Regions from separate parts of the Acetobacter sp. A11-2 genome, predicted to be linked through region 3. Evidence: riboswitches for the same ligand, from Rfam matches in the RefSeq annotation. Region 3 holds a riboswitch; each other region holds the start of a gene.
What was found. A riboswitch is a leader RNA that binds a small molecule or an ion and turns the genes downstream of it on or off. The one in region 3 is predicted to bind cobalamin.

Region 1 (2,263 bases), 260 kb from region 3:
GGGCATTGGCCGTGCTTCTTCTGGCCAACGGCGGTATGACCGCAACTCTGGCGCACCTGTACAAGGCAATGAAAACCATCTGGAACTTACCTATCAGGCACAGGTCACCCCTTGGTGGGTCATGCAGCCAGACTTCCAGTATGTCTGGCATCCCTCTGGCGGTGTGACGGATTGGACGGGCAACCGTCTTGTCGGGAATGAAGCCATTTTCGGGCTCCATTCCAACATCACTTTCTAAAAATTATAAATAAAAAAGCATTCCCTTTCGGTTGCCATTCCATAAATGGGAAAAATGGCAACGTTAGGAAATGCTTTTTTATACACGCACAGTTTGTATAGAAGGCCGCTCGGAAAAATCAGACAGTCTTCCGCGCCACACCGTTTTCTGATGGCAGGCATTTTTCAGCCAAAGCGCCAAAAACCAGCCCCAATACAGACCACAAAACAATCTGCATTCCGATAGATGCTTCTCTAAAACGCCAAAGCACTACAGCAGGAAAATTGTCTGGCACTTCATTAAAATCTGGCAGACCAAATTGCACAGCGGCGACAAGCGCAATACCCAGAATAATGCTACATACAGCAGCGTTCCAATACCCGATTACGTTAGACAGTGCGCGCCCCACCAACAAACAAATCATGGAAATGGCAATAGAAAGGCCAACCATTGCAAAATACATTTCTGTCCTCAGTGCAATGGTCTCTTCCTGCCCAACTGCGGGTGGATTGGGTGGGTATTTTAAATCTGGTATCAGCACAAAGGTTAAAAACCCAACGCCAGACAGCAATAATGCCATAGCGCGTGGGCTTAATGTTGCAAGGCGCTGATAGGCGAATGCAAAAACAATAGCAAAAATACCGCCATATGCGGCACCGTACATCAGCACAGCAGTAAGTAAGCCCCAAGATGCCTGCACACCACGGCTTATCAGTTCAGGTTCTGGCGCGGCACCTGCAGCAGCATCCTGAGCGGCTTCAAACGCAATAGCCAAAGCGACCTGCGGTTCACCAAAAATTTTTGAAAATACAAAAGAAAGCAATGCAGCCAGAATGCCCGCGACCATGCCGCGGGCTAAAAGACGACCAACCATGAGTAAAACTTTCCTCTCGTGCCTTAGTGGCAGGGGAAACCAAGAAGATGGCGGCCATCATGCACAAACTCATGCACAGCATGCCCGGAAATCAGGGAAGTGGCGCCCTGCTCTGCACCTACAAAGTAGATCAGCAATGCAGAAACAATCAGGCCGAAAACAGCCCAAGGCAGAATGGCACGAACCGGAATGCTCTGGCCCGCTGCCGCAACCGGCATAGCTGTATGAACAGATGTGCTCATGATGTTGTATCCTTTTTAAATTTAAAGCCCGCCAGAGCAGGCACAAAAGAGTGTGAAACAGAACTTCATGGTTTGGTCGGCCCTCATCATAGAAGGACGAAGCCTAACAGCAAGGGCATTCCGAACACGCCTGCTGCTCTCCCACCTTGAGAAAAGCGGCACCCGAAAGGAACATCATTGCATGTGAGATACTTGCCTGCTCCATCCGTCAGATTCTCGCCAACCAGCAATCAACGGTGCAGAGCATACCAAAACCTCTTCCAAATTCTATTTGGAACACAAAGCATTGTTACACTTCACCACGCCGCGTGAAGACAAAAGCCCAAGATGTATTTAAGGAGAAATCTGCCGAGGGCAGAGGAGTAAACATCGCAAATCATCCATCTCCGGTTCCCTCGCCCGGCGATTAAACAAGACAACAACGGCAGGTCTCCTGACTCGCGGGTCATTGCGCATTACTCAGCCTTCCCGATGCGAACACCAGTGACTACCGCTTTATGCGGCTAAGGAGTAATAGACTCTCCGCCTACAGTTGCGAGGGCAGTTGCCGACTGGGTTCCAAAGCAGGAACCTCCGGCATTCCCTTTCAAACCCGCTTGCGCGGGACCGTTGTAAGATGGCGCAACCCTTACCTTATTTTTGCTTCATATTTCAATCTTTGCCTGATTATGCAGGTATAACTCTTGCCAGAGCCGCCATTTTAACCCACCTGTTTCTGCAGACTTTTCCCTGACTGGCGACTTATGGACCAACGATACCGCATTCCCCCTCTAGCCATGCTCAATGCCTTTACGGCGTTTGCACGCACAGGCGGTATCAGACGGGCCGCAGCAGAACTGCGCGTAGATCACGCAGCCATCAGCCGCCATATTCGGGATCTGGAAAATATTTTAGGCACACCTTTGCGGGATAAGGAAACAGGAACTCTTA
Region 2 (2,263 bases), 540 kb from region 3:
TTTGAACCCACAGGTTTTGCAGGCAGCATGTTGCTGACATTTGCTGGCGTGCGCGGGGCCGTTACGCTGGCGGCTGTGCTTTCCCTGCCCGAAGGCACGGATGGCACAGATGCCTTTCCCATGCGCGATGCCGTGGTGGTGGCCGCTACGGGGGTGATTGTACTTTCCCTGCTGGCAGCCAGCGTGTTCATTCCGCTGTGTTTGCGTTTTTTGCCGCAGGAGACGGTGGATAAGAACGCGCAGGAAGAAAACATGGCCCGCCAGAAGCTGATACGCGCAGCCCTTGCGGTGCTGACAAAAGCGCGCGCGCAACCGCCAGCGCCCAACCCAAACAGCACAGCACTGGCAAAGCCCGAGGGGCAGAATGCAGATGAAGCCCTGCGGCAGGAGGTGATAGACCGCCTGTATCAGCTGTATCACAGCCGTTTGGAAGAAGAGGACGAAACGCCGCGTATCACACCGCTAGACCGCAGCCGCGCCCTACGCCATGCGCGTATGGAACTGGCGCTGCGCCTGCAACTGCTGCGGGCCGAACGGCAGGCCATGCGGGATATGACATCGCGCAGTGAGATTAACGACCAGACAGAATGGAAGCTCCAGCAGGAACTGGATTATGAGGAGCAGGTTATTCGCTCCCAGTCTCAGCGCCTCCCGCGTGAAGCCTAAAGCCAGCCGCCACACTGGGGCGTGCTTTTGTTGACAAGCCACCCCCAGCCTGTAAACCACACCGCATGATGGTTTCCCCCAAGGGGAATGAAAAGGGAACCGGGTGCCCGCGCCATTGCCTGCAATGGTTTTGCGATATTCCCGGGCTGTCCCCGCAACTGTAAGCGGCATGGATGTGCACGCACGGCGCAAAGCGCTGGCCCACTGGAACAAACCTTTCCGGGAAGGGGTGCCACAACCGAAAAACCGCAAGCCAGGAGACCTGCCATCAGCACACAGTTGCAGACGGGGCATGTCAGCCGGGGTGTGCTGGCAGGCTGGGCAAGCGGTCAGCCAATGGGGTGGTTTGTGCCCTGTGGTGGAAAAAGCCGGGCCAAGTCTCGTGGCAACGCTGTTAAACCGCGAGATTGCCTTAACCCATGTGCCTGAAAATCCTTTTGCTTACCGGCTCTTCCCTGCTGCTGGTAGAAACCACTGCCGCCATGGCGGCAGATGCCGTAAACCCCGCTACATCAACGGGTAAAAACACCGTTGATGCCAAAGTGGCCGTAACACCCGCCGCCACCGCTCCGGCGCAAAAGGCGCCTCTCTCTCATGCAGCGGAGGGCCCGCAAGCTGTGCAGGCCCGCAGCACGCAGGCTTACCCGGATTACGTTACGGTAAGTGCGGCCCGCCACCCCATGCGGGCGGATGAAATTGGCACGGCCATGACGATTGTGACAGAAAAGCAGATCCTCACCCAGCAGCGCCGCACGCTTACAGATATTCTGGCCCGCCAGCCGGGGCTGAATGTGGTGCGTTCGGGTGGCTTTGGCGGCACCACCTCCATTTTCATGCGCGGCAACAATGCCAACGAGGTGAAAGTGCGGCTGGATGGCATGGATATTAACGATGGCAGCTCCACCTCCGGCGCATTTGATGCTGCGCAGTTTGTGACCGATGGCATGGGCCGCATAGAAATTTTGCGCGGGCCACAAAGCGGCCTGTACGGGGCAGATGCCATGGCCGGGGTTATTGATATTACCACAGCACAGGGGCAGGGCAGGTTTACGCCTTTTGTGCGGGTGGAAGGTGGATCTTACGGCACGTTCAATCAGGTTATGGGCGCGCGCGGCAGTAAGGGAAAGTTTCATTACAATGTTGAACTTTCCCATTACCGGCAGGATGGTTTTCATGAAATCCCGCGCTATATCGGCCGCTATTTTGGCGCAGACAAGGAACAGCGCCACCGGGGGGACAGAAACGATAACCGCTCCGCCAACATTCGCTTGGGCTATGATGTCACCCATAATTTTGATCTGGGGCTGACGGCCCGGCTGATACAGAGCAACCTGCACACCTACAGCGCCTATAATATGGAAGATGAATATTACAGTCGGCTAGGATATTACGGTGATGTGGGGAGCGAGCGTGAACACACCACGCAAAATCAGGCCATTGTGCGGGGCACGGCGCATTTATCCTCATTCGGGGGCAGGTTCGATCAGGTGATTGGTCTGGGGTATATGACAGGCCGCAGAAGCTGGACAGAAACCGGCACCACGCTGGAAGGTGATGCCTTGCAGTATGACCCCACATATTACCGCACCAGCCGCAT
Region 3 (2,263 bases):
CGTTGCGTAGGTTTTGGGGTAAACGGCATCCTTGGTGATGTCGAACATCAGGGCAGAGCGGTAAACCACCACCTTGCCATCTGCAATGCCCCGGTACCAGCCGGTTAGAATTTCGTGGATGACATCTTTAAGCTTTGGATCAGATTTTTCCGCAGCATGTGCAAAGGCTGATGCTGTTGTAAATTTTTCCCGCTCCAGCAGGGTATGCAGGGCGTTAAGTTTGTCTTTCCGATCTGCATTGGCTTGCACGATGTTGGCGTACAGGGCCGCGCCAATCTGGGGGTTTAACGTCTCTCTATCTGTCAGGCGCTGGGATACCTGCATAAAGCGGGATAGATCTTCATTGTTTGGGGTGGCAGGAGCAGTATCTGCCGCAAGGGCTGCACCCGTTGCACCTGCAACAGAAAGACCAATACCACCTAAAAGCACATCTCGCCGGGACATACGTAAAAGCTTGTTCAAGCGCATGGCGTTAGGGGATGCACACCATTCCGCTACAGGCTGCCCCTTGTGCGTTTGTCTCATTCTTCGGGTTCTCCCTACAAAGCCGGGCTCCGCCCTGTCGGAATGAAACATTGCGGAGAAATATTGAATGCCAAATTGTGAATGGTTTTATAGAGAAGGCCTGAGCTTGCAACCTGTTATAACGGCATAATACCTATTTCATGCCCTGTTGATGCAGGTATGCTCAGGGGTTAATGCGGCAGTTATTACCTATATGGCCATGAAATGGCTGCCACGTATCTGTTCTGCCAAAAAGTTCCAAACCTAAAAAACCATGCAATTTCAGGGAGCCGTCTTCCGCCACCCATATAATGGCATCGTAAGTATTTTTGCTTTGAGGGTCAAAAATGTGGCCTTTCCAATGGTCATGTCGGTCTTCCATGGGGTGGAAGCCTTTGAGCATCTGAAGGTTACATTCAGTTTTTCTGCGGCTAGAAGCTTCTTCATCCTGCGTTAGGTTCAACCCTACAAGATTCCCGCACATCTTATCACCACAGCTATGGATATCGAACACGCCTTTGCCGTCTTCTGTAATCCATTGTCCTGTTATGGTTGGTGTGGAGGCGTTTTCTGCATGAGCATGAGAAGGTATGGTGCCCCATGCAAGAAGCAGTGCTGTTATAAATGAGCTAAAGGCATGTTTGTACATTTTGCTGCCTTGTCCTGCCGCTACCGGTTCATCCCGCCCGGTGTGATGTGCCTGATGGAGGCAGGTCTCCTGGCTTGGGGATATGGTGTGCGTTAGACCTTTTGCCTTCCCAGCCGTATTACCGGCCAGTGGCTAGCCGTGACCGGCAGCAGGTCAAACTTCCCCTTACAGTTGCGGGAGCAGCTGCCGACTATGAGATTTCGTTCCAAATATGGAGCAAAAACCGTGCACGGCATTCCCTTTTAAGCCGCTTGCGCAGCACCATCCATCTGTTCAAGCATTTATTCTAGCAATAAGAGGACTTGGTGCCAGTATGGGAAAAGCAGAGCAGGTGAGAGGTTTTTGCGCCTCGCTTTGCCTTACAATGCAGCAATAACCTTAAGTCCCGCCAGAATGGCATTGGGAATAACCGAGGTTTCTCCGGGGCGCATCATATATTCAAACTCCGGCGTAATAACCAAACCCGGTGTGACAGGAATGCCGTAATACGCTTCCAGAATCGCGGAATGCGTTTGTGGTCCATTGATATAAGGGCCAAGCGGAACGCCAGCAGCTTCCCGCATGCGTTGCCCGTAGGCCAGACGGGGGCTGAGCTGGTAATAGGAATACATCACGCCCAGACGATCCAATGGCCGGTGGGGAATAATGCCCAGAAGGGAAGCGCCAGCATAAAATTCGTTTGAGAATGTAGAGTTACTTGGCGTGTTATGAATAAACCCTGCCAACACGTAGCCGCCAGCCATTTGGTGTTCGCCATGGCTGCGATACACCATCTGATCTGCCTCTATATAAAATGTATCACGCGGCTTGAGCTTGTGTGGATGCACAGACCCCGCAAAAGCGGCCGGAATGGTGCCAACCATATCCGGGTAAGGCGAGGTATCGTGGCCAAAGCCGATTTTGTAATGACCGGGAAGCTTACGCGTGCCAAAAAACGGTTCCCACGTTAATTCAACCGGAGTTTGAATGCCCGTATAAGGCTCATCGCCCCATGCCCAGCCTGTGTTATCGCGGGCTTTAGGGCCTATGCGATAAATGCCTGTGCGCAGGATAAGATCATGCGTTGGCCGAAAGCGTACTGTGCCTCCCCATGATGTTTTGGGGTAAACA

Region 1: it holds a riboswitch for cobalamin, as region 3 does, so the genes downstream of both, ABNV41_RS10325 (CbtB-domain containing protein) here and ABNV41_RS09110 (DUF2147 domain-containing protein) in region 3, are expected to answer to the same signal.
Region 2: it holds a riboswitch for cobalamin, as region 3 does, so the genes downstream of both, ABNV41_RS11765 (TonB-dependent siderophore receptor) here and ABNV41_RS09110 (DUF2147 domain-containing protein) in region 3, are expected to answer to the same signal.

The regions. Positions count from the first base shown of each region.
Region 1 covers NZ_CP157843.1:2,128,354-2,130,616, forward strand. The annotation lists gene ABNV41_RS10315 (carbohydrate porin) at 1-238, shown strand, start outside; gene ABNV41_RS10320 (CbtA family protein) at 357-1,091, opposite strand; gene ABNV41_RS10325 (CbtB-domain containing protein) at 1,115-1,333, opposite strand; cobalamin riboswitch at 1,739-1,959, opposite strand; gene ABNV41_RS10330 (LysR substrate-binding domain-containing protein) at 2,077-2,263, shown strand, end outside.
Region 2 covers NZ_CP157843.1:2,403,764-2,406,026, reverse strand. The annotation lists gene ABNV41_RS11770 (Na+/H+ antiporter) at 1-666, shown strand, start outside; cobalamin riboswitch at 719-951, shown strand; gene ABNV41_RS11765 (TonB-dependent siderophore receptor) at 1,086-2,263, shown strand, end outside.
Region 3 covers NZ_CP157843.1:1,868,713-1,870,975, reverse strand. The annotation lists gene ABNV41_RS09115 (sorbitol dehydrogenase family protein) at 1-576, opposite strand, end outside; gene ABNV41_RS09110 (DUF2147 domain-containing protein) at 689-1,153, opposite strand; cobalamin riboswitch at 1,195-1,434, opposite strand; gene ABNV41_RS09105 (carbohydrate porin) at 1,513-2,263, opposite strand, start outside.